4 regions of the Methylobacterium sp. E-025 genome follow, and region 1 is predicted to be linked to each of the others. Evidence: predicted binding sites of a transcription regulator. Region 1 holds the regulator's gene; each other region holds the start of a gene.
What was found. The regulator LexA, encoded in region 1, represses DNA repair genes until DNA is damaged. The targets are predictions, from matches to a motif close to TGTTCNNNNTGTGTTCNG.
Positions count from the first base shown of each region.

Region 2: the regulator LexA is predicted to act here: its motif matches at 2,455-2,472, upstream of MKK64_RS06485 (ATP-dependent helicase).
Region 3: the regulator LexA is predicted to act here: its motif matches at 2,828-2,845, upstream of ssb (single-stranded DNA-binding protein).
Region 4: the regulator LexA is predicted to act here: its motif matches at 2,142-2,159, upstream of uvrA (excinuclease ABC subunit UvrA).

Region 1 covers NZ_JAKSYR010000071.1:8,898-16,439, forward strand. The annotation lists gene MKK64_RS07445 (ComEC/Rec2 family competence protein) at 1-2,037, shown strand, start outside; gene lexA (transcriptional repressor LexA) at 2,031-2,771, opposite strand; gene MKK64_RS07455 (NAD(P)-dependent oxidoreductase) at 2,942-3,880, opposite strand; gene MKK64_RS07460 (response regulator) at 4,178-4,561, shown strand; gene MKK64_RS07465 (protein phosphatase CheZ) at 4,600-5,124, shown strand; gene MKK64_RS07470 (creatininase family protein) at 5,191-5,976, shown strand; gene MKK64_RS07475 (PAS domain-containing sensor histidine kinase) at 6,030-7,542, opposite strand, start outside.
Region 2 covers NZ_JAKSYR010000062.1:164,731-172,272, forward strand. The annotation lists gene MKK64_RS06475 (AsmA family protein) at 1-1,930, opposite strand, end outside; gene MKK64_RS06480 (hypothetical protein) at 2,048-2,284, opposite strand; gene MKK64_RS06485 (ATP-dependent helicase) at 2,483-4,870, shown strand; gene MKK64_RS06490 (PhoH family protein) at 5,248-5,964, shown strand; gene MKK64_RS06495 (hypothetical protein) at 6,098-6,334, shown strand; gene MKK64_RS06500 (accessory factor UbiK family protein) at 6,492-6,782, shown strand; gene MKK64_RS06505 (YbjN domain-containing protein) at 7,100-7,542, shown strand, end outside.
Region 3 covers NZ_JAKSYR010000102.1:247,576-255,117, reverse strand. The annotation lists gene MKK64_RS13430 (phosphodiester glycosidase family protein) at 1-518, opposite strand, end outside; gene MKK64_RS13425 (hypothetical protein) at 715-1,161, shown strand; gene MKK64_RS13420 (DUF4174 domain-containing protein) at 1,223-1,633, opposite strand; gene MKK64_RS13415 (NADP-dependent oxidoreductase) at 1,759-2,775, shown strand; gene ssb (single-stranded DNA-binding protein) at 2,986-3,522, shown strand; gene MKK64_RS13405 (TadE/TadG family type IV pilus assembly protein) at 3,886-4,491, shown strand; gene MKK64_RS13400 (TadE/TadG family type IV pilus assembly protein) at 4,485-5,150, shown strand; gene MKK64_RS13395 (vWA domain-containing protein) at 5,183-6,850, shown strand; gene MKK64_RS13390 (MGH1-like glycoside hydrolase domain-containing protein) at 6,851-7,542, opposite strand, start outside.
Region 4 covers NZ_JAKSYR010000115.1:100,180-107,721, forward strand. The annotation lists gene uvrA (excinuclease ABC subunit UvrA) at 1-1,997, opposite strand, end outside; gene MKK64_RS16535 (hypothetical protein) at 2,298-2,549, opposite strand; gene MKK64_RS16540 (methyl-accepting chemotaxis protein) at 2,955-4,988, shown strand; gene MKK64_RS16545 (L-lactate permease) at 5,087-6,817, opposite strand; gene MKK64_RS16550 (pyruvate dehydrogenase complex dihydrolipoamide acetyltransferase) at 7,018-7,542, opposite strand, start outside.

The DNA.
Region 1 (7,542 bases):
ATGGCGGCGCTCCTCGGCTTCGCGGCGAGCGCCCTGCGGGTCGCGCAGGTGGCGGCGCCGGTGCTGACCCGCACCATCATCGCGCCGCTCGAAGGCCTGATCGAATCGCTGGAGGAGCGTGAGGAGGGCGCCCGCCTGGTGGTGCGGGTCGCGAGCCTCGGCACGATGGCGGCGGCCGAGCGGCCGGTCCGGGTGCGCGTCTCGTTCAAGAAGGCGCCCCCCCTGCGGCCGGGCGACTTCATCGCCGCCACCGCCCGCCTGCTGCCGCCCCCCGAGGCGGCGCGCCCCGGCGGCTACGATTTCGCCCGCGACGCCTACTTCCGCGGGATCGGCGCGGTCGGCTCGCTCCTCGGCAAGATCGCGGTGAAGCCGCCGCCCGAGCCGGTGCCGTGGTCGCTCCGGCTCGCGGCCGCCGTGGACGACGCCCGCAACGCGCTGACCCGCAGGATCACCGACGCCAACGGCGGCCAGGCGGGCGCCGTCGCCGCCGCCCTGGTGACCGGCAAGCGCGGGCTGATCGCGCCGGCCACCAACGACACGCTGCGGGCGGCGGGGATCTACCACGTGGTCTCGATCTCGGGGCTCCACATGGTGCTGGCCGCCGGGGTCGTGTTCTGGCTCGTCCGCGCCGGCCTCGCCCTGGTGCCGTTCCTGGCGCTGGCCTGGCCGATCAAGAAGATCGCCGCGGCGCTGGCGATGGTCGGCGTCACCGCCTACTGCGTCTTCTCCGGCTGGGACATCGCGGCCGAGCGTTCCCTCGTGATGACCCTGATCATGCTCGGGGCGATCCTGGTCGATCGCCCGGCGCTCAGCATGCGCAACCTCGCTCTCGCCGCGCTCATCGCGCTCTCGCACGAGCCGGAAGGCTTGCTCGGCCCGAGCTTCCAGATGTCGTTCGGGGCGGTGGCCGGCCTCATCGCCTGCGCCCGCCTGATCGATGGAGGGATGTTCCGCCGCGACGGGGCGGGGCGGATCGGCCGGCTGATCGCGCTGTCGCTGACGACGGTGGTCGGCACCCTCGGCACGACGCTCGTGGCGCAGGTCGCGACCGCGCCCTTCGCCACCTACCACTTCCAGACCGTCCAACCCTTCGGGCTGATCGGCAACGCGCTCACCCTGCCGCTGGTCTCGCTCGCGGTGATGCCGGCGGCGGTGCTGGGCATCGTCGCCTACCCGTTCGCCCTCGACCAGCCGGTCTGGTGGCTGATGGGACTGGCGGTGCGCGGCATGCTGACCATCTCCGGCTGGATCCAGGGGCTCGGGCGCGCCAACGTCGTGGTCCCGGCCTTCGGCACCGCCGCGCTCGGGTGCCTCGCCGCGGGGCTGCTGCTCGCGACGCTCCCGGTCTCGCGCCTGCGCTGGCTCGCCCTGCCGCCGGCGCTGCTCGGGCTCGGCCTGGCGACGATGCCAGCCCGCTACGACATCTACGTCGACCGCCAGGGCAGCGGAGCGGCGGTGCGCCGCGCCGACGGCAGCCTCGTCGCCCTGGGGCGGCCGTCGAACTTCGTGCTGGAGCAGTGGCTGAAGGCCGACGGCGACGGCAGGCCGGGCGCGCAGGCGACGGGCGGTTCCGTTTGCGACCGGATCGGATGCACGCTTCGGTTGGCCGACGGGCGCGCGGTGGCGCTTATGAAGGATCGCCGCGGCTTCGCGCAGGATTGCGCCAAGGCCTCGGTGCTGATCACGGCGCTCGCCGCACCGCCCGGCTGCGCCGCCGCCCTCGTCATCGATCGCGCCTACCTCGCCAGCCACGGCGCCGTGGCGATCCGCGTCGAGCCGAATGGCTTCATTCTGGCCGACACGCATGAGCCGGGACGGACGCTGCCGTGGCGCCCCGCGATGGTCCGTCCCCCGCCCCAGGGAACGGACGACGCGGCAGCGGGCGGATCGTCGCCCGCGGCCGAGCCCAAGCCGAAGGACGTCCCGTTCCAGGGCATGGCCGTACCGCCCCCCCGGGCGGAGGACGCCGACCCGGCACCCGACGATCCGGCCGCGGACGGCCCGAACCCGGAGATGCCGGGCGAGACCCTTCAGTAACGGCGCACGAGGCTGACCAGGCGGCCCTGGATCTGCACCCGATCCGGCCCGAGCACGCGGGTCTCGTAGGCCGGGTTCGCGGCTTCGAGCGCGATCGAGGAGCCGCGACGGCGCAGCCGCTTCAGCGTCGCCTCCTCGTCGTCGATCAGCGCCACGATGATGTCGCCGGTGTTGGCGGTGTCCTGCTTGCGGATGACCACGAGGTCGCCGTCGAGGATGCCCGCCTCGACCATCGAGTCGCCGCGGACCTCCAGGGCGTAGTGCTCGCCGCCGGCCAGGAAGTCCGGCGACATGGTGATCGCGTGGCTCTGGTTCTGGATCGCCGAGATCGGCGTGCCGGCCGCGATCCGGCCCATCACCGGGATCGACACCGCGCGACCGCTGTCGTCGACCATCTGCGTCGTGGAAGGACGCGGCGGCACGGCCTTCGAGCGCCCGCCCTCGACCACGCTCGGGGTGAACCGGCGCGGCGCGGCGGGAGCTGCCGGCACCGGGGCGGGCGCGCTGGAGCGGCCGGCGCCGTCGGGCATGCGCAGCACCTCGATCGCCCGAGCCCGATTCGGAAGCCGGCGCAGGAAGCCGCGCTCCTCCAGGGCGGTGATCAGCCGGTGGATGCCGGATTTCGACTTGAGATCGAGGGCGTCCTTCATCTCGTCGAACGACGGCGGAACCCCGTCCTCGCGCATCCGCTCGTCGATGAATCGCAGGAGATCCAGCTGTTTACGGGTCAGCATCGGCGCGGCTCGCAGGAATGCGCGGCCACACGAAGGTGGAGCCGCAGAAACAAAACACGAACACGTTAAACGTTCGTCAAGTGTTCCGCAAGGGTTCTCATCGGCCGATCCGACCGTTGCATCGAATTTCGTCGCGCGCCGAGCCCTTTTCGATCGCTGCGCTGTGGGGCTCAGCCCTCGAGGCTGCGGCGCACGGCGCGGGCGGTGACCGCCGAGACGCGCACGTTCGATTCCCGCGTCACGCCGGCGATGTGAGGGGTCAGGATGAGGTTCGGCACGTCGATCAGCGCCGCGCCGCCCGCGGCGTCCACGGGCTCATGGGCGAACACGTCGAGCGCCGCCCCGCCGAGGTGCCCGGACCGAAGCGCCGCGGCGACGGCGGCCTCGTCCACGACGCCCCCGCGGGCGGCGTTGATCAGGATCGCGCCCGGCCGCATCCGGGCGATCGCCGCCGGCCCGATCATGTCGCGCGTCGCCTCGGTCAGCGGCACGTGCAGCGAGAGCACGTCGCTCGTTGCGACCAGCGCGTCAAGGGTCAGGCTCGCCACCGCGCCGTGCGCCAGGCGCCACGCGGCGTCGTCGGGCGCAAGGTGCGGGTCGAAGGCGGCGACGGTCATGTCGAGGGCCGCCGCACGGCGGGCGGTCTCGCGGGCGATCGCGCCGAAGCCGACGAGGCCGAGGCGCTTGCCGGCGATCTCGCGTCCCATCAGCGCGTTGCGCGGCCACGCGCCCGCGGCGACCTGCGCGCTCGCGCCGTAGGCGCCGCGCAGCAGCAGCAACGCGGTGCCGATCACGTACTCGGCCACCGCGCCGTCGTTGGCGCCGGTCGCGGGATGGACCGCGATCCCGCGGGCGGCGCAGGCGGCCAGATCGATGTTGTCGAGCCCGACGCCGAGGCGGCCCACCACCCTGAGGTCGGATGCCGCCGCGAGCAGGCCCGCGCGCACCTGCGTGCGGTTGCGGACGATCAGCCCGGACGCGCCCGCGAGCGCCGCGCGCAGGGCGTCCGGCCGGTCGACCAGGGTCGGATCGTAGAGCGTCTCGAACCCCGCGAGCTCCGCCGCGATTGCGGCCTCGTCCATGAACTCGCTGATGACGACCTTGCGCATGGGGCGGCGATCCTTCTCCGCGGCCGGGCCGGTGCCGGCGGGCTGCCCGCTCTGCCGCGGCGTCCGGGCGACGTCGCAGCTGGGGGCATCGTCATCACGCAGCCGAGCGCGTCGGTAAAGGCGGCCGCGCCGCCTATCCGAGTGGGTGCGCCGATCGCAGCGCGATTAACCGCTTCGCAATGCCGCCCGGCGTAAGGTCCCGGGCATGAGGTGCGACCAGCGACAGCGCCTCCCGACATTGCGTGACCGACGCCGACGGCCGAGCCGGCGATTCGGAGACACCGGAGCAGTTTGACCATGGCCCTCGATCTCAGCATGCCGATCCTGGTCGTCGACGACTACCAGACGATGGTTCGCATCATCCGCAACCTGCTCAAGCAGCTCGGCTTCGAGGAGGTCGACGACGCCTCCGACGGCACGGCCGCGCTGGCGCGCCTCAAGGGCCGCAAGTACGGCCTCGTGATCTCCGACTGGAACATGGAGCCGATGACCGGCTACGAGCTGCTTCGCCACGTCCGCGCCGACGAGGGCCTGCGCACAACGCCGTTCATCATGGTCACCGCCGAGTCGAAGACCGAGAACGTCATCGCCGCCAAGAAGGCCGGCGTGAACAACTACATCGTCAAGCCGTTCAACGCCGCGACCCTGAAGAGCAAGATCGAGGCGGTCTGCGGCGCCTGACCGACCTTTCGGGGCCGACACGCGGAGGAATGCTGACGATGGGTTTGCAAAGACCGCTCGGCGCGACGATCAACCCGGCGACTATGGTGTCCGAGTTGATCGAGATCGCGGACTACATCGCCCACGTGCGCGACGAGATCGCGGCCCTGCGCGCCAACGAGCTGACGCACGACCGCATCCCGATGGCGCACGAGGAGCTCGGCAACGTCCTCGCCGCGACCGCCGGCGCCACCAACACCATCATGGAGGCGGCCGAGTCGATGCTGGCGCTCCCGGACGGGCCGGAATACCGCGCCGCGGTCGAGAGCGGCATCGGCACGATCTTCGAGGCCTGCGCCTTCCAGGACATCACCGGCCAGCGCATCGGCAAGGTGGTCGCCGCCCTGCAGCAGTTCGAGCTGCGGCTCGCGCGCTTCGCCAGCGCGGTGCGGGCGCGGGACGCCGCCGGACAGGACCCGGCCGAGGCCGAGCGCAACGAGCGCGCCCAGCGCCTGCTCCTCAACGGCCCGCAGCCGAACGGCCCGGCGACGGCACAGGACGACATCGACGCCCTGTTCGCCTGAACCTCGACGGGAAGGGGCCGGCTCCGCTAGAGCGTTGCGCCTGACGTCGGGGCATCGGGGGACAGCATGGCGGCACGGCTCTGGTCCGACCTGACCACGCGCGAGGTCTCCGGGCGCGGCATGGGTCGCACGGTCGCGGTGCTGCCGGTGGCCGCGATCGAGCAGCACGGCCCGCACCTGCCGCTCTGCACCGACGTGGCGATCATGGAGGGCTACCTCGCGCGCGCCCGCGCCCTGGTGCCCGCCGATCTCGACGTGCTGGTGCTGCCGGTGCAGTCGGTCGGCAAGTCCGACGAGCACGACGCCTTTCCCGGTACCCTCTCGCTCACCACCGCGACCGCGCTCGCCGCCTGGACCGAGATCGGTGCCGGCGTGCACCGGGCCGGCTGCAACCGGCTGGTGATCGTCACCTCGCACGGCGGCAACAGCGCGCTGATCGACCTCGTGGCCGGCGATCTGCGCGCCCGCTTCGGCATGGTCGCGGTGACGACCGCTTGGGCGCGGTTCGGCTATCCGAAGGGATGCTTTCCCGACGACGAGATCGTCCACGGCATCCATGCCGGCGGGATCGAGACGGCGCTGATGCTGGCGCTTCGGCCCGACCTAGTTCGGCGCGAGGCGATCGCCGACTTTCCCTCGCGCACCCGTGCGATGGCGGGCGCCTTCACGCATCTGCGCGCCGGGCGTCCCGCCGCCTTCGCCTGGAAGGCCGGCGACCTCCATCCGTCGGGCGCGATCGGCGATGCCCGGCTCGGCACCGCCGAGGCGGGCGAGGCCGCCCTCGACCACGGCGCGCGGGCGTTCGTGGCGCTCCTGCACGACGTGGCGCGCTTCGACCTTTCGGGCGGGTAGCCTCGACGTCGCATCGATTCGGGATCGGAGCCGGGCTTCGCCCCGGCTCCCTGTCAGGCGCCGGCCGGCTGCGGCTGCCGCGCGCTCGCCCCAGACGCCTCGCGGAGCGCCGCGACGGTCTGCTGCCCGGCATCCTCCGCGGCCACCGTCGCGAGGTGCTCGCTGGTCGGGCGGGGCAGGCGCACCAGGACGATGGTGCCGACGGTCTCCTCCGAGCGGATGCGCAGGGAGCCGCCGTGCAGCTCGGCCATGGAGCGGGCGATGGCGAGGCCGAGGCCGGAGCCCTTGTGGCTGCGGGTGAGGTTGGTCTCGACCTGCGAGAACGGCGCGCCAAGCCTGGCGAGCGCCGCCTTGGGGATGCCGATCCCGGTATCCTCGATGAACAGGTGGGCGTGGTCGCCGGCTGGGCGGGCGCGCACCGCGATCCGGCCGTTGGCGGGCGTGAACTTCACGGCGTTCTGCAGCAGGTTGACCAGGATCTGCTGCAGGGCGCGCTCGTCGGCGAGCAGCGCGAGGCCGGGATACAGGTCGACGGCGACGTGGAGGTTCTTCTGCCGGGCCGGCTCGGACACGAGCTTGAGCGCGTTGGAGACCGCCGCCGCGACGGCGATCTCGCGGCGCGCGAGCCGGACGCGGTGCGACTCGATCCGCGACATGTGGAGGATGTCGTCGATCATCGAGAGCAGGTAGTCGCCGCTGGCGCGGATGTCGGCGCAATACTCGCCGTAGCGCGCCGAGCCGAGGGGGCCGTAGAGCTCGCTCGCCATCAGCTCCGCGAAGCCGATGATCGCGTTGAGCGGCGTGCGCAGCTCGTGGCTCATGTTGGCCAGGAACTCGGATTTCGCCTGGTTGGCCGATTCCGCCGCCGCCTTCTGGTCGAGGTAGCGCTCGGCGAGGTCGGCGAGCTGCTGCGTCTGCAATTCCAGCGTGCGGCGCGACCGCTTGAGATCCTTGACCGTCTCGATCAGCTCGCGTTCCGAGGCGACGAGCTGCTCCTGGTGCCGCTTCAGGTTGGTGATGTCGGTGCCGACCGAGACGTAGCCGCCGTCCTTGGTCCGCCGCTCGCTGATCTGCAGCCAGCGGCCGTCGGTGAGCTCCGCCTCGAAGGTGCGGGCGGTCGCGCTCGCGGTGTCGGTCTCGGGCATCTCGCGCCGGATCTGCGGAAGCACGCCGCGGCCCATCACCTCGTCATAGCGGCGGCCGACCTGCGCGTCCTCGGGGCTCAGCGCGTGCAGGTGGCGGAACTTGGAATTGCACAGGACGAGGCGGTTGCTCGTGTCCCAGATCACGAACGCCTCGGAGATCGCCTCGACGGCGTCGCGCAGGCGCATGTCGTTGGTGGCGCTGGCCTCGGCGAGGTGCTGCTGCTCGGTGACGTCGACGGCGATGCCGACGAGGTGGCGGCCGCCGTCGGTCACGTCCGGCACCACCTCGGCACGGGTGCGCAGCCAGATGTAGGCGCCGTTCGCGCCGCGCATGCGGAACGCGTGGTCCACCGCGGTCTGGCTCGCGGCGAGCCCGCGGGCGAGGCTGTAGAGGTCGCCGTCGTCCGGGTGGACCAGGGCG
Region 2 (7,542 bases), on a different contig from region 1:
CGCCCGCGGCCTGGCCCGTGGCGGCGAGCCGCAGCGCGTCGGCGTCGCCCGCGTCGCGCTCCAGCGTGACGGCGAGGTCGAGCGCGCCGGCGCGCAGGAAGGCCGGGATCAGGCGCGTCTCCGCGATCCAGACCCGGTCGACCAGGGCGAGCAGCGGCGCCGCCACCGGGGCCGAGAGCCGGCCGGCGACGCGCCCCGTGCCGTCGGCGCCGATCCGCCCGGACAGCTTGGCGTTGGCGCCGGCCAGGTCCGTCACGTCGAGGCTGTCGACGACGAGGGCGGCGCCGTCCGACTGGATGCTGGCCGAGAGCGTGCCGTTCCCGGTGCCGGTCACGCCGTAGCGCAGGTCGCGCGCCTCGATGGTCAGGCCGAGGTCGTGCCCGTGCAGCCCCGCGAGCGCGTTGCCGAGCGGCGGCAGGCCGGCAACGTCGAGGCCGCGGGCGCGGATCTGCGCGTCGAACCGGCCGCGGGTCCGGCCCTCGGCCGGGGTGTAGCGGGCATTTCCGGTGACCTGCGCCTCGCCCAGCGCGAGCCGGAGGTTGCGCAGGGAGAACGCGGTGCCGGCCGCCGAGACCTCGGCCGAGACCTCGACCGGCCGCCCGTCGAGCAGCGCCGTCGGCGGCCCGTCGAGGCCGAGCCGGCGCAGGTAGCGCCCGAGCCCGTCGGAGGCCGGGGCCGCGAGCGCGACCGGGCCGGTGAAGCGCGGGCTCGGATCGGTGTCGATCTCGCCGCTGGCCGTGACGGTCGCCGCACCCGGCGCCACGGCCGAGAAGCGTCGCAGCAGCAGGCCGCCGGTGCGGTCGAGGGTGCCCGTGGCCTTGAGGGTGGACCATTCCTCGAAGCCGAGCACGGCCGCCTCGACCGAGAGGTCGAGGTCGAGCATCACCGGCAGGCCGCCACCCGATTTCGCGCCGACCTTGGGCAGCCCGCGCGCCACGAAGGCCTGCCCGCCCGGCGAGAGCAGGAAGGCGTCGAGGTCGAGGCGGCGCGCCTCCAGGGTCAGCCCCGCGCGCCAGCGGCGCAGGTCGATCTGGCCGCTGCCGGAAAGCCGCAAGGCTTGCCCGCCCGGATCGATCTCGGCGTTGACGCCCTCGAACCGGACGAGGGCGCCGCGGGCCTTGAACTTGCCGCCCAGCGCGAACGGCAGGTAGGCGCCGGCGGCCTGGGCCGGCGGGCCGACGACGAGGCGGGCGCTGCCCTCGGCCTCGGCGACGAGCGGGCGCGGCTCGGTGCTGCGGGCGCCGCCGCGCGGATCCGCCGGCACGAAGGCGACGCGGGCGTCGGCCTCGAAGCGCGGATGGGCGTCGCCGCCGCCCGAGAGCTTCAGGGCGACGGCGCCGTCCGCCGCCGGCTCGCCGCTGACCAGGGTGAACGGCAGGCCGCCGCTGGTGCCCGCGACCCGCCAGGGGCCGACGAGGGCCGGCGCCTGGATCTGCACGGCTTCCGCGTAGAACTGGTCGGTGCGCCCGGTCGCGGGCACCACCGTGGTCAGCAGCAGCTGCTGGACGTGGAGGTCTTCGATCGCGAGGTCGCGGCCGCGCAGGGCCTCGCCGAGGCCGGCCGGCACCACGAGGGCGTCGCCCTCGGTCACCGGCAGCTTGACCTCGGCGCGGCCGATCCGGGTCTCGGTGAAGCGGAACGCGCCCGCCAGCAGCGGGCTCAGGCCGAGCTCGGCCTTGACGAAGCGCAGATCGAGGGCGGGCCGTCCCGGCTCGTCGCCGAGATGAAGGCGGTCGAGGCGCAGGCGCGGCGAGGGCAGCAGCCGCACGTCGATGCGGCCCTCGCTGCGCACCGGCAGGCCGAGGGACCGGCTCACGGTCGCGTCGACGAAGGCGCGATGGGTCGGCCAGTCGATGAAGGGCGGCACCGCGAGCGCCGCGACGAGGATCAGGATGACGGCGCCCGCGAGCGCGGTCAGGAGGTCACGCACCGTGATCGTTCCGCATGCACCCCGCGCCACCCGGCGGGTTCACGGCGGGCATAGCACGGCGCGGGACCGCAGGCGCCAGGGCGCCCGCGGCCTTGGTTCAACGCCCGCGGGCTCGGCTCAGCGCCGGGGGGCGACGATCACGCCCGGGGTGGGTTGGGGCGCCTGCATCTGCTGGCTGCGCTGGATCTCCATGCGCGTGGTGTTGTTCTGCGAGGTGAGGTTCTGCTGCAGCGCCCGGGACTCGCCCTGGCGGGCGAAGGACTCGTTGGCGGCGTCGGGGTTGCCCTGCCGGACCTGCGCGAGGGCGGGCGTGGCGGCGAGGGCGGCGATGATGGCGATCGGCACGATGCGCATCGGGCGCTCCTGTGTGGGGGATGTCTGTCGATGATGTGAGCAAGCGGCCGGCCTGCTTCAAGTTCCCGCCCGGCGGCCGCGCGGGGCGGCGACATTGCGTCCGGGCCTCGGGCTCCGGGCCTCGGCGATCGCGCCTCAGCGTCGAGGCCTCGGCGTCCGGGTCTCGACGCCGTTCGCGTTTTGGTCCAGGGATTGCCCATGCCGAACTCTTCGCATGCGACGCCGCCTTCCGACGCGGAGCGTGGCTCCAGCTCCATCGCCGCCCGCGCCATGGGGGCCTTGCGCCCGAGCGCGTCCTCCTATCTCGACGGCCTGAACGATGAGCAGCGCCGCGCCGTCGAGGCGACGGAGGGCCCCGTCCTGGTGCTGGCCGGCGCCGGCACCGGCAAGACGCGGGTGCTGACGACCCGCATCGCCCACCTGATCACGACCGGCCGGGCGCGGCCGTTCGACATCCTGTCGGTGACCTTCACCAACAAGGCCGCGCGGGAGATGAAGCACCGCATCGGCACGCTGATCGGGCCGGCCGGCGAGGGCATGCCCTGGCTCGGCACCTTCCACGCCATCGGCACCAAGATCCTGCGCCGCCACGCCGAGCTGGTGGGCTTGAAATCCGACTTCACGATCCTCGGCACCGACGACCAGCTGCGCCTGATGAAGCAGGTGCTGAAGGACCAGAACATCGACGAGAAGCGCTGGCCGGCACGCGCGCTCGGCCACGTCATCGACGGCTGGAAGAACCGCGGCCTCGGCCCGGACCAGATCCCGGCCGGCGAGGCGCAGGCCTTCGCCTTCGGCAAGGGCGGCGACCTCTACGCCGCCTACCAGGCCCGGCTCGTCACGCTCAACGCGGTCGATTTCGGCGACCTGCTGCTGCTCTGCCTCAAGCTGTGGCGCGAGAATCCGGACGTGCTGGCCAACTACCAGGACCGGTTCCGCTACATCCTCGTCGACGAGTACCAGGACACCAACGTCGCCCAGTACCTCTGGCTCAGGCTGCTCGGGCAGGTGCGCAAGAACATCGCCTGCGTCGGCGACGACGACCAGTCGATCTACGGCTGGCGCGGGGCCGAGGTCGACAACATCCTGCGCTTCGAGCACGATTTTCCCGGTGCCGTGGTGGTCCGCCTGGAGCGCAACTACCGCTCGACGGGCCACATCCTGGCCGCCGCCTCGGGCCTGATCGCCAAGAACCAGGGCCGGCTCGGCAAGACCCTGCGCACGGAGGACGAGCTCGGCGAGCCCGTCACCGTGTCGGGCGCGTGGGATTCGGAAGAAGAGGCGCGGCTCCTGGCGGAATCGATCGAGGCGCTCCAGGCCAAGCAGCACCCGCTCTCCGAGATCGCGGTGCTGGTGCGGATCTCGGCGCAGATGCGCGAGATCGAGGACCGCTTCGTCCAGCTCGGCCTGCCCTACCGGGTGATCGGCGGCCCGCGCTTCTACGAGCGCGCCGAGATCCGCGACGCGCTGGCCTACCTGCGCGCGACCAACAACCCGTCCGACGACCTCGCCTTCGAGCGGATCGTGAACACCCCCAAGCGCGGCCTGGGCGACGCGACGCTGCAGCAGCTCCACCTCTACGCCCGCGCCGAGCAGGTCCCGCTGCTCCATGCCGCGCGAAAGCTCTGCGAGACCGACGAGCTCAAGCCCCGCGTGCGCTCGACGCTGCGCGCGCTCACCGAGAGCTTTTCGCGGTGGGCCAGGCTCGTCGAGAGCAACCCGCATTCCGAGGTGGCGCAGACCATCCTCGAGGAATCCGGCTACACCGAGATGTGGCAGAAGGAGAAGTCGGCCGACGCCGCCGGGCGGCTGGAGAACCTCAAGGAGTTCGTCCGCTCGATGGAGGAGTTCCCCGACATGGGCGCCTTCCTCGAGCACGTCTCGCTGGTGATGGAGGCCTCGGAGGCCGAGGGCGCCGAGCGCGTCTCGCTGATGACCCTGCACGCGGCCAAGGGCCTGGAATTCGACACGGTGTTCCTGCCCGGCTGGGAGGACGGCCTCTTCCCGAACCAGCGCGCCCTCGACGAGAGCGGCCGCGCGGGCCTCGAGGAGGAGCGTCGCCTCGCCCATGTCGGGCTGACGCGGGCCCGCAAGCGCGCGAAGCTGTCCTTTGCCGTCAACCGCCGCATCCACGGCCTGTGGTCCTCGACCATCCCGTCGCGCTTCATCGACGAGCTGCCGGAATCGGCGGTCGACGTGATCGAGGCGCCGGCCCACTTCTCCGCCGGCGCCTCGCGCTTCGACCGCAATCCGCAGCCCTTCGGCTCGAGCTACGGCACGCCGGGCTGGCAGCGGGCGCAGGCCAATACCGGGCAGCAGAACAACTTCGGCAAGGGCGCGGCGCACACCACCGCCCGCGGCTTCGGCGCCTCGCCCGGCGGCGGGCGCGGCGGCCCGCGCCAGATCGAGGGCGAGCTGATCGCCAAATCCACCGGCACGCCCTCGGCCTTCGAGGCCGGGATGCGGGTTCTGCACACCAAGTTCGGCCCCGGCGACGTGGCCGCCGTCGACGGCAACAAGCTCACCGTTGACTTCGACAAGGCCGGTCGCAAGATGGTGCTCGACAGCTTCCTGCAGCCGGCCTGAGGCCGCTCGCGGACGAGCGTGACGTCGGGCGTAGGACACGACCTTGGGCGGACCGGACACGGCCCCATCCCCCGACCGTCCCGGCGCACCATCCGCCGTCGTCCGAGCCATTTCAGCAACACCTGCCGGGCCCCGTCATGCGGCCGTCGCATCGCCCGACTCTATGGTGCGCGCGTTGCATGCTCCGGCAACGACCAGGCGGGCCGCGCAGCGGCTCGTCTTGTCCACAAGCTTCGTGTCGAGGGCCGGAACCGGCTCGAGGCAGCGTCATTGCTTCCGAGAGGAGAGATAAGCCCACGATACGAAGGTTAGAGCGAAGAGCGGTTTCTGGTTAGCAAGTCCTTTTGGTTGGCAAATCCCACGCGGAGTGTTGATCGATGAAAAGACGGCGCGCACGACTCGAGCTGGTGGAAGACCGCACGGTCCGGCTGCACAGGACCCGCTTCGACGAGGAACGAAACCTAGGCCCGATCCAGCCGCTGACCGACCGGCAGGCGGAATACCTCGACGCGCTCGCCCTGAACCCGCAGGTCATCGTGCTCGGCCCGGCCGGCACCGGCAAGACCTACATCGCCGGCACACGCGCCGCCGACCTGCTGCGCCAGCGCCGGATCGCCAAGGTGATCATCACCCGCCCGAACGTTCCCGGCGGCCGTTCGCTCGGCTTCTTTCCCGGCACGCTGGAGGAGAAGATCGCGCCCTGGGTCGCTCCCCTCACCGAGGCGATGAAGGAACGGATGGGCGCCGCCGCCTTCGAGATCGCCCTGAAGGCCGGCGACATCGAGATCGTGCCGTTCGAGGTGATGCGCGGGCGCACCTTCAAGGACTGCCTCGTGATCCTCGACGAGGCGCAGAACACGACCACCGCCGAGATCAAGATGTTCCTCACCCGCATCGGCGACGCCTGCCAGGTGATCATCAACGGCGACGTCTCGCAGACCGACCTGCGCGAGACCTCGGGCCTGCGCACCGTCATCCACCTGATCAAGAGCCGGATGATGCCGATCCCCGTGGTCGAGTTCACCCGCGACGACATCGTCCGCTCCGGAATTTGCGCGGAGTGGGTGAAGGCTTTCGAGGAAACGAATCTGTAAGTTGCGAGTTACCAGCGGCGGGTCGAAGCGGAGACCCGCCGCGCTTCACCGGCGCGACGTCCTTCTCTCATCTCCCGGACCCGGGAGATGACATGGGTGCCGCGGCCCGACGACAAGAAACAGGATTATCTCCGTGAGGAAACTGACCTTCGCCGTTGCCGTTCTGGCCTCGCTCGGCGCCGCCGCCATCACCGCCCCCGCCTCCGCCGCCCCGGGCGCCCCGATGGGTGTGACCGCCCCCGACGCGATCGAGCATGTCCAGATGCACCGCATGGAGCGTCGCATGATGCATCGCCGGATGGAGCGTCGCATGATGCGCCGGCACATGGAGCACCGCATGATGCGCCGCCACATGATGCGCCGCATGTGATCTGACCGACCCTGATCGGTCGGCGACGGGGTCCTTCGGGGCCCCGTTTTCTTTTGTGGCCGCCCGCGCCGCTGCGCGCCGGCGGATTGCCCCGGACTCCGCGGATTCCTATGTCGAGGCGCAGGCCGGGTTGCGGCTGCGAGCTTTCGGAGACCACATGCCCCCCTCCAACCGCCTGTTCGACGACTTCGCCCGCCTGATGACGGATGCCGCGGGCGCCGCGCAGGGGGTGCGCCGCGAGGCCGAGACCGTGATCCGCGCCCAGGCCGAGCGGCTGATCCGCGACATGGACATCGCCTCCCGCGAGGAGCTCGACGTGCTGCGCGACATGGTCGCCACCCTGCGCGCGCAGAACGAGGCGCTGACCGCGCGGGTCGCGGCGCTCGAGGCCGATGCGGCGCCGGCCGCGGCCGCTGCGTCCACCGCCGGAGCGAGCGAGGCGATCTGATCCGACGCGCGGGCGACCGGCGCGAATCGGTCTCGGCGGGGCGGCGGGCTTGTACACAGGAAGCGCGCGCGAACGATCCATTTCCTGTTCACCGGCCGGGCGAAGCGCTTTGTGTCGCGAGTCCGCGCCGGTTTATAGTCGGTGACGTACTGATTCGCCTTAGCCCGCCGAAGACCGGGAGCCGCCAAGTCGTCATCGCGCGATATTCCGTCCCATCGGGACAAGTGATTTCGTGTCGTGACATGGTTCCGAACTTTGGTTATTTATCGTTCACCATGCCGCGGCGCCGGAATACGGCGGCGTCATCTCGGATCGTCATGCCACAGCTTCACGTCGACATCGAAGGCTACGATCGGATCGAGCACCCGCTCGATGTCGTGGAGCGTCTTGCCGCGCTCCGCGACTGGATCTTCGATCGCGCCGAGACGGACGAGATGTCCGTCGTGGTGGCCGGGCGCTGGACCGAATACCAGGTCGCGTTCACCTGGATCGAGGACGTCGAGGCCCTGCACGTCGCCTGCGCCTTCGACCTCAAGGTGCCGGATCGCCGCCGCACCGAGGTGCAGCGCCTGATCGCGCTGATCAACGAGCAGCTCTGGATCGGGCATTTCGACCTGTGGTCGAGCGACGACGTGGTGATGTTCCGCCATTCGCTCCTGCTCGCCGGCGGCTCGGTGCCGACGCATCCGCAATGCGCGATGCTGCTGAAGTCGGCGGTGGAGGCGTGCGAGCGCTACTATCAGGCCTTCCAGTTCGTGCT
Region 3 (7,542 bases), on a different contig from region 1:
CTCGGCCCGTCGGCGGAGATCTTGGGGTGGATCTGCCCGTCGATCACCAGCATCGGGCCGGACTGCGTCGCGAAGTCGGGCCTCAGGCGTGCCTTGAGGTAGTGCCCGGTGTCGAGCACGCCGGCGCGCTCGCCCTTCACGTAGAACACGCCGTTCGGCTTGAGGTGGAAGTTGCCCGGCCCGTTGGCGGTCGAGACGCCCTTCATCTCGCGGCCGTCCTCGACGTAGAGGCCGACCGGGGCCTGGCCCTTGTCGTACATGCCGGCGTTCATCGCGAAGCTCAGGCGCGGGCCCTGCTTCTCGGCGAGCGCCGAGAGCGACGAATAGGGCTGCCCGTCGGCGCCGAGCCAGAACAGCCGCACGCGCTGGCGGCGGAGATCGACGGTGCACACGGTGAAGCTGTCGCCCTGCGCCTGGACCGGCCGGCAGGCCTCGGGGACGGCCGTCTCCGCGCGCGTGCCGCCGCTCGAGACGGCCAGGAAGGCGAGAGCCGCCGCTAGGGTCGAACGTAACATCATCGTGAGGCCCCGAAGCAGCCGAGCCATTCGCACGCCTGCGGCGCGTCTCCTCACCTTAGAAAACGACGCTTTTCAAGCAGCCGCGATGGCCGCAGCGAGGAGGCGGTTTCGAATGTCGCAGCCTGAACCGAAATCGGCGCCTGCGCGTTTCTCGGACGATGGGGGTTAAGGTCACGACTCTTCTGGAGATGGTTTGATGAAGCGTCTTCTTCTTGCTTCGACGTTGATGGTCGGAGCGCTCGCTTACCTGCCGGCGTCGGCCGAGGCGCGCGGCTTCGGCGGTGGCTTCCATGGCGGTGGGTTTCACGGCGGTGGCTTCGGCGGGTTCCGCGGCGCCGGCTTCCGGGGCGGGTTCGGCGGCTATCGCGGCGGCTTTGGCGGATATCGGGGCTACGGTTACGGCCGCGGCTACGGGTACGGCCTCGGCGGCCTGGGTCTCGGTGTCGGCCTCGGCCTCGCCGCCGGCGGCCTCTACGGGGGATACGGCGGCTACGGCTACCCGGGTTACGGCTACGGCTATGGCTACGCCCCGGCCGCCTACGGCGGCTATGGTTACGGTTACGGTGGCGAGTGCGTGACCGTTCCCCGGGTCCGCTGGACGCCGTACGGCTATCGCCGCGTGCTGGTCGAGCGCTGCTACTGAGCGGATCGACGACGGAAACGAGAAAGAGGGCTGCCCGCGGGCGGCCCTTTTTTGTTTCGGCTCAGCGCTGGCGGCGCATCTCGTCCCGGCGCATCGGCATCGCGTCGATCGTCGAGAACAGCCGCAGTGCCGGGATCGGCTCCGCCGCCGTGATCTTGGCGCCGCCGTCCTTGCCGACGAGCACCGCGCGGAACGCGTCGGCCGGAAGGCGCAGCTGCCGCCGGATCACCGCGGCGCTTTCCCCATCACCCACCACCTCGACCACCACGAGATCCCGCTCGCCGAACCCGGCACGCGCCGCCTCGACGGCGGCGCGCTGCTCGGCGAGCCGGCGATCGTCGGCATCCGGGGCGGACAGGACGAGCACGCGCGACGCCTGGCGATAGCGCGCCAGCGGGTCCTGCGCCGCGGCGGCCTGGCCGGCGAGGGCGATCGACGCGATGGCGAGGGCGAGGCCGGATCCGACGCGCATGCGGTTGCTCTCGTGTTTGGGGATCGGTTCGATCGGGCAACGCGGAACGCGCGCGACGGTGACATCGGGCCTCGCCGCTGCGACATGATAGGCCGATCGATCCTCGACCCTCACGGAGACCCGGCATGGCCGCCAAGAACCGCCGCATCGTCCTCGCCGCGCGTCCGCACGGCGAGCCGACCTTGCAGAACTTCCGCCTCGAGGAGGCCGTCGTCCCGACGCCGCGCGCCGGCGAGATCCTGCTGCGCACACGCTGGCTCTCGCTCGACCCCTACATGCGCGGCCGGATGAGCGCGGCGAAATCCTACGCGCAGCCGGTCGGCATCGGCGAGCCGATGACCGGCGGGACGGTGAGCGAGGTGATGCGCTCCGAGCACCCGGACTTCCCCGTCGGCACCCTGGTCCAGGCCTTCGGCGGATGGCAGGAGTTCTCGGTGTCCGACGGCAAGGGCCTGCGAAAGGTCGATCCCGCGGTCGCACCGCCGACGACGGCGCTCGGCGTCCTCGGCATGCCCGGCATGACCGCCTATACCGGGCTCCTCAACATCGGCGAGCCGAAGCCCGGCGAGACCGTGGTGGTGGCCGCCGCCGCCGGGCCGGTGGGGTCGCTCGTCGGGCAGATCGCCAAGCTCAAGGGTGCGCGCGCCGTCGGCATCGCGGGCGGCCCCGAGAAGTGCGCCTACCTCACGCGCGAGCTCGGCTTCGACGCCGCGGTCGACCATCGCTCCGACGACCTCCCCGGCGCGCTGGCCGCCGCCTGCCCGAAGGGCATCGACGTCTACTTCGAGAACGTCGGCGGCGCGGTCTTCGAGGCGGTGCTGCCGCTGCTCAACGACTTCGCGCGCATGCCGGTCTGCGGCCTGATCGCCGGCTACAACGCCACCGAGCTACCGCCCGGCCCCGACCGGTCGCCGCTGCTGATGCGCGCGGTGCTGACCAAGCGCCTGCGGATTCAGGGCTTCATCGTCTGGGATTTCGCGAGCCAGATCGACGCCTTCGAGCGGGAGGTCGGCGGCTGGATCGCGGATGGATCGGTGAAGTACCGCGAGGACGTGATCGAGGGCCTGGAGAACGCGCCCGAGGCCTTCATCGGCCTGCTGAAGGGCCGCAACTTCGGCAAGCTCATCGTCCACGTCGCCTGAGCGGGACTTCGCAGCCGGCGCCGCGCGATGCGGCACCGGCTTGCCGCGTAATCGGAACAAAGATAGAACACAGGAGGCCGGCGCCGCGTGTGGGTGATGGGGACAAGCGCCGCTGCGCCGGTTGCCCGGGCTCGTCCCGAGGCTCATGAAGAGCACCCGCGGGTTCGGCCGGACCGAGCCCTGTGAGATCCGACGGCGAAGGAGAGAGCGATGGCGGGCAGCGTCAACAAGGTCATTCTGGTGGGCAATCTCGGGCGCGATCCCGAGACGCGCCGCCTCGGCTCCGGCGATCCGGTGGTCAACCTGCGCCTCGCGACCTCCGAGTCGTGGAAGGACAAGGCGTCGGGCGAGCGCAAGGAGAAGACCGAGTGGCACTCGGTCGTGATCTACAACGAGAACCTCGCCCGCGTGGCCGAGCAGTACCTGCGCAAGGGCTCGAAGGTCTACATCGAGGGCCAGCTCCAGACCCGGAAGTGGACCGACAATTCCGGCGTCGAGAAGTACACCACCGAGGTGGTGCTCCAGCGCTTCCGCGGCGAGATGACGATTCTCGACGGGCGCGGCGGCGGTGGCGAGATGGCGGCCGACGACGAGGGCGGCGGCCAGGTCAGCCGCGGCGGCGGCGGCGGCGAGTATGGCGGCGGCCGTTCCCAGGGCGGCAGCGAGCGGCGTCAGCCCCCGGCGCCCGCGGGCGGTGGCGGCGGTTCGCGCGGCAACTACGACCTCGACGACGACATCCCGTTCTAGGCAGCACCCGCCCGCCGGGCGCCGTCGGCACCTTGCTCCTGATATTGTGAAGGCCCCGGATCACGCATCCGGGGCCTTTTTCGTTCCGGGTTCCAAAGCATCGTCGCTCACGGTTCGAGCAGATCGCGAACGGCGGAAAGTCATTTTTTCCCGGCCGACATGATGCGCCGCTCTCCGCAAGTCTTTATCCCGGCCGATCGCCTTATTGTCCTAGATGAGGGGGCGTTCCGTGCGACCGAGGGTTGTGCTCATGTCGCAATGACGCCGCAGGATGTCATCTAGGGTTGGTAGGGCGATTCAACTTTGGTTTAGATCTTCGGGTGGATAGCGACTGAATAACGTATCTCATCCGCCTCAGGTGTCATGCCTCGCCGCCTCGTCCGCGCATTTCGTCCGTCACCGATCCGCACGTTCGCCGCCGCCGCCGAGGGGGCCGCCGCGGTCGAGTTCGCCCTCGTGTCGTTGCCCTTCCTGGCGCTGGTCGGCGCGATCATCCAGATCGCGTTCGTGATCTGGGCCGGCCAGAACTTCGACCGCACCGTCCAGAACGCGGTGCGCGGCCTGTTCACCGGCCAGTTCCAGATCGCCAACAGCGGGACGACCAGCGCAGCGGTCCTGCTGCAAAAGCTCAACGACGCGATGTGCGGAACCGGCGCCAACCGGGCCTTCACGCTGTTCGACTGCTCGAGCGTGAAGATCGACGTGTCGCTGGCGAGCTCGTTCGCGGCCGGGTCGAGCGCGACGCCGATGAACGCCACCACGAGGACCTGGAACAACGGCTTTGGGACGAGCTACGCCTGCGCGAAGCCGGGATCGATCGTCGTCGTCACCGCGGCCGTCAAGGTGCCGGTGTTCTTCAGCCTGCTCGACCTCGCCCAGATGAGCTTCGCCGATGGGACGCATCTGCTGCAGTCCACGGCCGTGTTCCGCACCGAGCCGTACCAGACCACCGCCTCGACCGGATGCTGAGGGCCGGGATGGTGCGGTGTTCCCCTCTTCATAGCTCAGGCGCGTCCGAGCGGGCCTTCGCTCGGTTCGCACGCGCGTCCGGCGGCGTCTCCGCGATCGAGTTCGCGTTGATCCTGCCCGTGCTGCTCGCGATCTTCGTGGGCCTTTCGGAGTACGCCCACGCGGTCGACAACTGGCGGAAGGTCACGCAGCTCGCCCGGACGGTGTCCGACCTGACTGCGCAGGGCGACGCCCAGAACCCGATCGACGCGTCGCTGATGCGCGACATCCTCGCCACCTCGACCCTGGTGCTGAAGCCGTTCGACGCCAGCGGCGTGAAGATCGTGGTGAGCGCGATGGCGGTCGACCTCACGAACCTCAACCTGATCCCGCGGGTCTGTTCCAGCACCGCCAACGCCAACGCGTCGCCCCGCGCCACGGGCGCCGCCTCCGACCTCACCGTGCCGACCGGATTCCGCACCAACGGGGTCCGCTACGTCCTCACCGAGGTGAGCATGCCCTACACGCCGATGCTCGGCTCGGCGCTGGTCAAGCTCGTCAACGGAGCCACGAGCACGATCACGCTCAAATCCAGCATGCCCTGGCCGGCGCGCGGCGGGCAGCCCGCCAAATCCACCTACACCGAAGTCTGGATGCCGGGAGGCGCAGCATGCCCGTGACCCCGGCCCGCTCGACACCTCGAAGGATCTCGATGCGCCGACATCTCGGCCGCTTCGCGCGGCAGCGCGACGGCAACGTCGTCCTGCTGTTCGGGCTGCTCGCGCTGCCGCTCCTCGGCTTCACCGGCGCCGCGATCGATTACGGCTTCGCCACCTATATGGAGACCAAGCTCCAGGCCGCGACCGACGCCACCGCCCTCGCTCTGTGCCAGACGCCGATGGCGACGACGAACCCGGCTCTCCAGGCCCAGGCCGTCGCAATGATGACGGGCTACATGGGCGCGACCGGCCTCACGGTCGACCCGCTGGCGGTGACGGCGAACCCGCGCCAGATCACCCTGACCACGCACATGGTCTCGCCGGTCTTCTACAGCCGCATCACGGGCGTGACGGCCCCGCGCCCGGGCGGGTCGGCGCGCTGCGCCACCCCGGTGCCCAAGACCTTCGAGATCGCCCTGGTGCTCGACAACACCGGCTCGATGGCGGAATCGAGCGGCGGCCAGAGCAAGCTCCAGGCGGTGCAGACGGCGGCGACGAACTTCGTCGACTACGTGTACACCAACGCCGCCTTCGCCACCGGCACCAAGATCTCGATCGTGCCGTTCGCCGCCGCGGTCGCGGTCGATCCGGCCGCCTACCGCTATGCCACCTGGATCGACCAGAACGGCAAGTCGGCCTATCACTGGACCAACGTGATCGCACCGGCCTCCGCCGGCTTCACCAACCGCTTCGGCCTCTTCACGGCGCTGCAGAGCGCCTACTCGGGCTGGGGCTGGGCCGGGTGCCTGGAAACGCTGCCCTATCCGCTCAACGTCCAGGACGGCGCGCCGACGAGCTCGAACCCAAGCTCGTACTACGTGCCGATGTTCGCGCCCGACGAGCCGGGCGATGGCAGCACGACCTTTGCCGGCTACAACAACAATTCCGCGTTCAGCTTCAACAGCTACATCGACGACTACACCAACGCCAACAGCTGTGCGAGCCAGTCGCAGTCGAGCACCACCTTCGCCGCCGCCGAGGGCCGCGCCTGCAAGTACGTCAACGCCCGCGACGCATCGCCGACCGCGTCGAACAGCTATACCGGCATCCCGAACGGCCCGAATTTCGGCTGCACCACCCGCCCGCTCCAACGGCTGACCAGCAGCACGGCGACGCTGAAGGCGCTGATCAACGCGATGGCGCCGCTCGGATCGACCAACATCCACGAGGGCCTGATGTGGGGCTGGCGGACGCTGTCGCCGAGCAGCGTCTTCGCCGACGGTGCGCCCTACGCGTCGAGCACGGTCAACAAGATCATCATCCTGATGACCGACGGCGCCAACAGCTGGGCGACGAACGGCTACTCGCCGTTCAATCAGTCGATGTATTTCGCCGCCGGCTACTTCCAGAACGTCGACGGTTCGACGCCGAATCCGCGGCTCCCGCCCGGCAACCAGAACGTCACGAACGCGAGCAACGCACGCGCCGCCCTCGACGCGCTGACGGCCCTGGCCTGCAGCAACGCCAAGAGCGCCGGCATCTCGATCTACACGATCGGCTTCAGCGTGCCCTCGGACCCGATCGACAGTGCCGGCCTGAACCTCCTGAGCAACTGCGCGACGACGGCGTCCCAATCGTTCGTCGCCAACGATTCGAACAGCCTCATCTCGGCCTTCAACCAGATCGCGGCCAGCATCGGCACGCTGCGGCTCACCCAGTAGTCACGAGGCGCCCGAGGGCGACAGCGCGTGGATCGGACCGAGCGCGCATTGCTGGATCAGCAGCGCGATCAGGCCCGACCAGCCGGTTTGATGCGAGGCGCCGAGGCCCCGGCCCGTGTCGCCGTGGTAGTACTCGTAGCAGAGCACGTGGTCGCGGAAATGCGGGTCCTCCTGCTCCAGCCTGCTCGTCGCCTGGAACGGGCGCGTCCCGTCCGGCCCGCGGGTCGAGAGCCCGATCATGCGGTTCGCCAGCTCGTCGGCGATCTCCTGCAGCGACAGGAAGGTCCCTGAGCCGGTCGGGGCCTCGACCCGGAAGTCGGGCCCGTAATAGCGGTGGAACCGGCGCAGGCCGTCGATCAGCAGGTAGTTGATCGGCAGCCAGATCGGCCCGCGCCAGTTCGAGTTCCCGCCGAACAGCCGCGTCCGCGACTCGGCCGGCTCGTAGGGCAGGGTCAGGTCGGCCCCGTCCCAGACGAAGTGGAACGGCGTGCGCTCGTAGACCTTGGAGACGCCGCGGATACCGTGCGGCGACAGGAACTCGCCTTCGTCGAGCATCCGCCGCAGCAGCGCCTTGAGGCGATGGCCGCGCAGCAGCGACAGCAGGGCCGTGCCGCCTTCGCCCGGCTCCTGCCAGCGCGAGACCAGGGATGCGAGGTCGGGCCGGTTCTCCAGGAAGAAGCGCAGCCGCTTCT
Region 4 (7,542 bases), on a different contig from region 1:
TACTTGGCGGTCAGCGAGTCGGGATGGGCCAGCACCTCCGCGGGCGTGCCCTGCGCGATGATCCGGCCGCCGTGGATGCCGGCGCCCGGCCCGACGTCGACCACGTAGTCGGCCTGGAGGATCGCGTCCTCGTCGTGCTCGACCACGATCACCGAGTTTCCGAGGTCGCGCAGGCGCTTCAGCGTGCCGAGCAGGCGCTCGTTGTCGCGCTGGTGCAGGCCGATCGACGGCTCGTCCAGCACGTAGAGCACGCCGGTGAGCCCCGAGCCGATCTGCGAGGCGAGGCGGATGCGCTGGCTCTCGCCGCCGGACAAGGTCCCCGAGCCGCGGGCCAGCGTCAGGTATTCGAGGCCGACGTCGACCAGGAACGACAGCCGGTCGCGGATCTCCTTCAGGATCCGCACCGCGATCTCGTTCTGCTTCTGCGTCAGCTTCTTCGGCAGCGCCGAGAACCAGCGGTGCGCCTCGCTGACCGAGAGCGCGGTGACCGCGCCGATATCCTCCATCGCGACCTTGACGGCGAGCGCCTCGATCTTCAGCCGCTTGCCGCCGCAGGCGGCGCACGGGGTCTCGCTCATGAAGCGCGAGATCTCGTCGCGCGCGGCGTCGCTCTCGGTCTCCTTGTAGCGGCGCTCGAGGTTGGGGATCACGCCCTCGAACGGCTTGTTGACGGCGTACTTGCGCATGCCGTCGTCGTAGTCGAAGCGGATCGACTGCTTGCCGGAGCCGTAGAGGATGATCGCGCGCGCCGCCTCGGGAAGCCGCGACCAGGCCAGGTCGGTCTTGAAGCCGTAATGCCGGGCGAGCGCGTCGAGCGTCTGCCCGTAATAGGGCGAGGTCGACTTCGCCCACGGGCCGATGGCGCCGCGCTTGAGGCTCAGGGCCTCGTCGGAGATCACCAGCTCGGCGTCGATCCGCATCTCGTGGCCGATGCCGCCGCAGGTCGGGCAGGCGCCGAACGGGTTGTTGAACGAGAACAGCCTGGGCTCGATCTCCGCGATGGTGAACCCCGAGACCGGGCAGGCGAAGCGCGACGAGAGGGTGATCTTCTCCCGGGTCTCGCCCTCCGGCACGTCGGCGAACTCGATGTCGGCGATGCCGTCGGCGAGCTCGAGCGCCGTCTCGAAGGAATCGGCGAGCCGGCTCGCGATGTCGGCCCGCACCACGATCCGGTCCACCACCACGTCGATGTCGTGCTTGAGCTTCTTGTCGAGCTTCGGCACGTCGTCGATCGGGTAGTACTCGCCGTCGATCCGCAGGCGCTGGAAGCCTTTCTTCTGGAACTCGGCGATCTCCTTGCGGTACTCGCCCTTGCGGCCGCGGACCACGGGCGCGAGCAGGTAGAGCCGGCTCTTCTCGGGCAGCGCCAGGACGCGGTCGACCATCTGCTGCACGGTCTGGCTCTCGATCGGCAGGCCGGTGGCCGGCGAGTACGGGATGCCGACGCGGGCCCAGAGCAGGCGCATGTAGTCGTAGATCTCGGTGACGGTCCCCACCGTGGAGCGCGGGTTCTTCGAGGTGGTCTTCTGCTCGATCGAGATCGCCGGCGAGAGCCCGTCGATCTGGTCGACGTCGGGCTTGGACATCATCTCCAGGAACTGGCGCGCATAGGCCGAGAGCGACTCGACGTAGCGGCGCTGGCCCTCGGCGTAGATCGTGTCGAAGGCGAGCGACGACTTGCCGGAGCCCGAGAGCCCGGTGAACACCACGAGCTTGTCGCGCGGGATCGTCAGGTCGACGTTCTTCAGGTTGTGCTCGCGGGCGCCGCGCACCGAGATCACCCGCCGGTCGCGCTCCGCCGGCGTCTCGCGGTCGAACAGGCGCTCGAGCTTCGCGTCGACACCGGCCTCGGCCTCGACCGCCCGCGCGGCCGGGCTCGCCTTCGCGGGCTTCCTGGCGGGCGGCGCTTTCGCGGCGGGCGTCTTGGCAGCAGGCGTCTTATCGGCAGCAGGCGTCTTGTTGCCAGCAGGCGTCTTGGCGGCGACGGCTTTGGCCATGGCGGGGGCGGTCTTTCGAGGCGTCGACACGGGCGGGATCCGGCGATCGCGAAAGCGACCGCCGCGCCGGGTCATGTCGTCCGTCCGAAGCCTTCGGCAAGGTGCGGCGGGCGGGACGCAGGCCCGGCATGCTCGCGTGTCTGCTAGAACGAAACGCGTACGTGGGCAACTCGGCCCTCGTTCCGCGACGCGTCCGGCCCTGCGGCCGCCCGCATCTTTTGGCTGCGCCGGCCCCGTTCGGGGGGCGGCCGACGACCAGGATCACCGCGCGCCCGTGCCGGGCGCGCGGCTCCGGCGGGATTACTGCATCGCCTTCATCGCCGCCTCGGACGAGGAGGCCTTCGGGTTGGCCTTGCAGTAGGCGCGCATCTTCGCGTCCATCGCGGCCGCCTGCGGGTCGGCGGCGATCATCGCCTTGTCGGCGGCGCTCATCGAGGCCTGCGCCTGCGCGTCGGCCTTCAGATAGTCGGCGCAGGACATGTCGCCGGTCTGGGCCCGGGCGGCGGCGAGGCCGGCGATCAGCAGGCTCGCGGCGAGGATGGTACGGATCATGATGGCCTCCCAAGGGTACGCCCGGCGTCGTCGCGGCCGACCCGCCGCGCGCGCTCTCGGCGCCTCGTGATAGGGCGGCGCCGGGCGCGGCGTCTTGATCGGGCGTCCGGAATGCATGCCGCCGCGTCCCGATCCGTCGGCGGGATCGCGGATCTTCGCGCAGGTCCGGAAGTCGTGCCCGGGGGTCGCCCCGACGACGCGTCCGCATCGCCCGCCGATGTCCTGGTGTCCGGGTCCGCGAATACGCTGCCGACGGGCTCCCGCCGTTGAAGATCGCGCCCGCGACGATCGAACAGCGCATCGACCTGTGATGGCAACGGCGTCTTTACCGGTTGTAGCGCAGTCGTCCGTATCGACGCGGTGCGAAGACTTGGGATGCGTGGGCGAATGAAGACCGGTGTTCCGATGTCCTTGCGGGGACGCATCGTGGCGGTGGCGCTGGCGCCCTGCCTCGCCTTCGCTGCGGTGGCCGGTGTCGCGATCTCCGACCGGATGGCGCAGCGCGCCGAGATGGTCCAGGTCGAGGACCTTGTCGGCCTCGCCTCGCGGATCAGCGCCTTCGCGCACGAGGGCCAGCGCGAGCGCGGCGCCTCCAGCCTGTTCCTCGCCTCGAAGGGGTCGCAGTTCAAGGCGGAGCTGGTCGCGCAGCGCGCCCGCACCGACGCCGCGCGCCAGGGCCTCGCCGCCGCCGTCACGGCCGGCGCGGCGGCCTACGGCCCCGCCTTCACCCGCAAGGCCACCGCCTTCGCGCAGGCGCTCGACGGCCTGGACGCGCAGCGCAACGCCGTCGACGCGCTGAAGCCGACGGCGCCCCAGGCGGCCGCCGCCTATACCGGTCTGATCGGCGAAGGCCTCGGGCTGGTCCGCGCCCTGTCGGGCGTGATCGGCCCCGTCGGGATCGCCAACCACGCCGCCTCCTACGCCGCCTTCCTGACGATGAAGGAATATGCCGGCCAGGAGCGTGCCGCCGCCTCCGCCGCCTTCGCCGCCGGCAGCCTCGACCTCGCCGGGATCCGCCGCCTCGCCACCCTCCAGGCCGACCAGGCCACCTACGAGGGCCTGTTCCGGTCCCGGGCGGAGCCGGCGCAAGGAGCCCTGCTCGATGCCGCGGAGGCCACCGCCCCGGCGCGGGAGGTGGCGCGCCTGCGCAAGGTCGCCCTCGAGACCATGCCCGGCGAAGCCCTGGCCTTCCGCGACGCCCCGCTCTGGTTCCGACTCGCGACCCAGCGCATCGACGGCCTCAAGGCGGTCGAGGACCACCTCACCGCCGACCTCGCCGCGGAGGCCGGCGGCGTTCGCGCGACGGCCGAACGGGCGCTCGCGATCTGGTCGGGGGCGGCGCTCGCGATCTTCCTGCTGTCGGGCGCCCTCGCCTTCGGCCTCGGCACCGCGGTGGCCCGGCCGCTGATCCGGATGTCGCGGGCGCTCACCGCCATCGGCCGCGGCGACGACGACGTGGCGATTCCCCAGGGTGGCCCGATCGAGGTCCGCGCCATCGCCGCCGCGGCGATCGAGTTCCGCGACAACGTCGCCGAGCGCCGCCGCAGCCGCGCGGCGCAGGAGCGGATGTCGGCCGACGCCGAGCTGGCCCGGCGCGCGGCGGCGCTCGAGCTCGCCGACGGGTTCGAGGATCGGGTCGGCGGCATCGTCGAGGCGGTCTCGGCGGCGGCGATCCAGCTCGAGGCGGCGGCCCACGGCATGACGCGGGCGGCCGGGGACGCCTCGTCGCTGAGCCTTCAGGTCGCCCGCGCGTCGCACGAGGCGGCGCTCTCGGCCGACACGGTGGCGGCGGCGACCGAGGAGCTTTCGGCCTCGGTCGCCGAGATCGGCACCCAGGTCACGGCCTCGGCCGACCTCGCGGCGGCGGCCGAGCGCGACGCCGAGGGCATGGCCGGCGAGGTCCGGCGGCTCGCCACGGCGGCCGGCAGCATCGCCCAGATCGTCGGGCTGATCTCGCAGATCGCCGACCAGACCAACCTGCTCGCCCTCAACGCCACCATCGAGGCGGCCCGTGCGGGCGAGGCGGGACGCGGCTTCGCGGTGGTGGCGCGGGAGGTGAAGTCGCTGGCCGGCCAGACCGCCCGGGCGACCGAGGAGATCACGGCCAAGGTCGTCGAGATCAGCGCCTCCACCGACGCCTCGGTCCAGGCGATCAGCGGGATCACCGACGTGATCCGGCGCTTGGCCCAGATCGGCGGCGACATCGCCGCCGCGGTCGAGGAGCAGGGGGCCGCGACCGGCGAGATCGCCCGCACCACGGCCCAGACCTCGCAGGGCACCCGCGCGGTGTCGGAGCATATCGGGGGCGTCAGCGAGGCGGCCGGGACGGCGAGCTCCGGCTCGGCCCAGGTGCTCGCCGCGGCGAGCGCGCTGTCAAGCCAGGCCGGCGACCTGCGCGGCGCGGTCGACCACTTCCTGGCCGGCGTGCGGGCGGCCTGAGGCCGCCCCCCCGTCGCCAGACTGCACCAAAGGAAAAGCCCGCCCCCTCCGCAGGGGGGCGGGCTTTTTTGGTGTCGCCGGCGATCTCGGGCGCGAGGCTACGGAACGTGGATCACCATCGCGGTGAAGGGATGCACGTAGGCCTGGAGCATCACCAGCCCGCCCACCAGGCAGGCGAGCGCGATCGAGTGCCAGAACACGAAGCGCAGGATCTTGCCCTCCTGGCCGAAATAGCCGGTGGCGGTGGAGGCGACGACGATCGACTGGGCGTCGATCATCTTGCCCATCACGCCGCCCGACGAGTTGGCCGAGGCCATCAGCACGCCCGACAGGCCGAGCTGCTCCGAGGTGATCTTCTGCAGGCCGCCGAAGAGCACGTTGGAGGCCGTGTCGGAGCCGGTCAGCGCGACGCCGAGCCAGCCGAGCAGCGTGCCGAAGAACGGGTAGAGGATGCCGGTTCCGGCGAACGCCAGGCCCAGCGTCGCGTCGACGCCGGCGTAGCGGGTGAGTACGCCGAGCGCGAGCATCGCCGCGATGGTGACCAGCGAGTAGCGCAGCACCCAGATCGTCTCGACGTAGGCGGTGACGAGGCGGACGGGCGAGAACCGCATCAGCGCGCCCGAGATCAGCGCCGCGATCAGCACGCCGGTGCCGGTGTAGGACATGTAGGTGAACAGGAAGACGGCGCCCTCGGGATGGGCCTTGGCCACCACCGGCGGCACCTTCATGATCACGTTGTGCAGGCCCGGCACCTCGTATTTCCAGGTGAAGATCGGGTTGACGATGGCCTTGAACCAGCCGGTGCCCCAGATCGCCACGATCACCGACAGGATGATCCACGGCAGCCAGGCCAGCGCGATCTCGGAGGAGGTGGCGGTGCGGCCGGTGGCGACCGGGGCGCGGGGCAGATCGGAGGGAACCCCCGCGCCGAGCGCCACCGGCCGCGGCGCGCCGTAGCCGATCGACGGGTCGTTGCCGCGCAGCGCCGGCGAGGTCCAGATCGTGGCCGGCTTCCAGACCTTCAGGAACAGCACCAGGGCGCCCATCGCCGCGATCGAGGCGCCGATGTCGACGATCCACGGGTTGACGTAGTTCGAGATGCCGAACTGGGCCGCGGCGAAGGCGCCGCCGCAGATCAGGATCGCCGGCCAGACCTGGACCATGCCGCGGAAGCCCGCGAACACCCAGATCAGCCAGAACGGCACGATCAGCGAGAACACCGGCAGCTGCCGGCCGATCATCGCGCCGAGCACGTAGGGGTCGTAGCCCGTCACCGAGGCGAGGCCCTGGATCGGCGCGCCGAGCGCGCCGAAGGCCACCGGCGCGGTGTTGGCGATGAGCGACAGGCCGGAGGCCGCCAGCGGCGAGAAGCCGAGCCCGATCAGGATCGCGCCGGTGACCGCCACCGGCGTGCCGAACCCGCCCGCGCCCTCGAAGAACGCGCCGAAGGCGAAGGCGACGAGCAGCAGCTGCAGCCGCCGGTCGGTGGTGATGCCGGCCACCGATTGCTGGAGGATGGCGAACCACCCCTTCTCCACCGTCAGCCGGTAGAGGAAGATGACGTTGAGGATGATCCAGCCGATCGGGAAGAACCCGGTCACCATCCCGAGCAGCGAGGCGCGGGTCGCGAGGCCGAGCGGCATGCCGAAGGCGCCGACGGCGAGGGCGAAGGCCAGCACCAGGGCGAGCACGGCCGCGATGTGGGCCTTGACCCGGCCGCTGGCGATCATGGCGAGCAGCGCGATCACCGGCACGGAGGCGGCCAGCGTCGACAGCCACGGGTTGCCGAACGGATCGTAGACTTGGTTCCAGGTTTGGACGGGTTCCACGGGCGCATTCCTCCGATGGCCCGGGTTGATCCGCGGGCCGTTGGAGGCGGTGCTAGCAGAGCGGCGAATCCGGCTCAACGCCGAGAGATAATGTATTCAGAAGGTGCTGCGCGCCGACCGCTCCGGCACTTATCGCGAAAGCGGCCGGCGGCTCGGCTCGGCACGACGCGGTCTCGCCGCGCCGCGCGACCGGCCCGTCGTCAGACCAGCATCCCCATCGGGCTCTCGATCAGGCCCTTGAAGGCCGCGATCAGCTCGGCGCCGAGCGCGCCGTCGAGCACGCGGTGGTCGCAGGAGAGGGTCGCGGTCATCACCTGGGCGACGGCGGGCGCGCCGTCCTTGACCACGACCCGCTTCTCGCCGGCGCCGACCGCCAGGATCGAGGATTGCGGCGGGTTGATCACCGCGGTGAAGTGCTTGATCCCGAACATGCCGAGGTTCGACACCGAGGTGACGCCGCCCTGGTACTCCTCCGGCTTCAGCTTCTTGGCGCGCGCACGGGCCGCGAAGTCCTTCATCTCGTTGGAGATGGTGGACAGCGTCTTCTCGTCGGCCCGGCGGATGACCGGGGTGAACAGGCCGCCGTCGATCGCCACGGCGACGCCGACCTCGGCGTTCCTGAAGCGCAGCACCCGGTCCTCGGCCCAGACGGCGTTGGCCATCGGTACCCGGGTCAGGGCGAGGCCCATCGCCTTGATGACGAAGTCGTTGACCGAGAGCTTGAA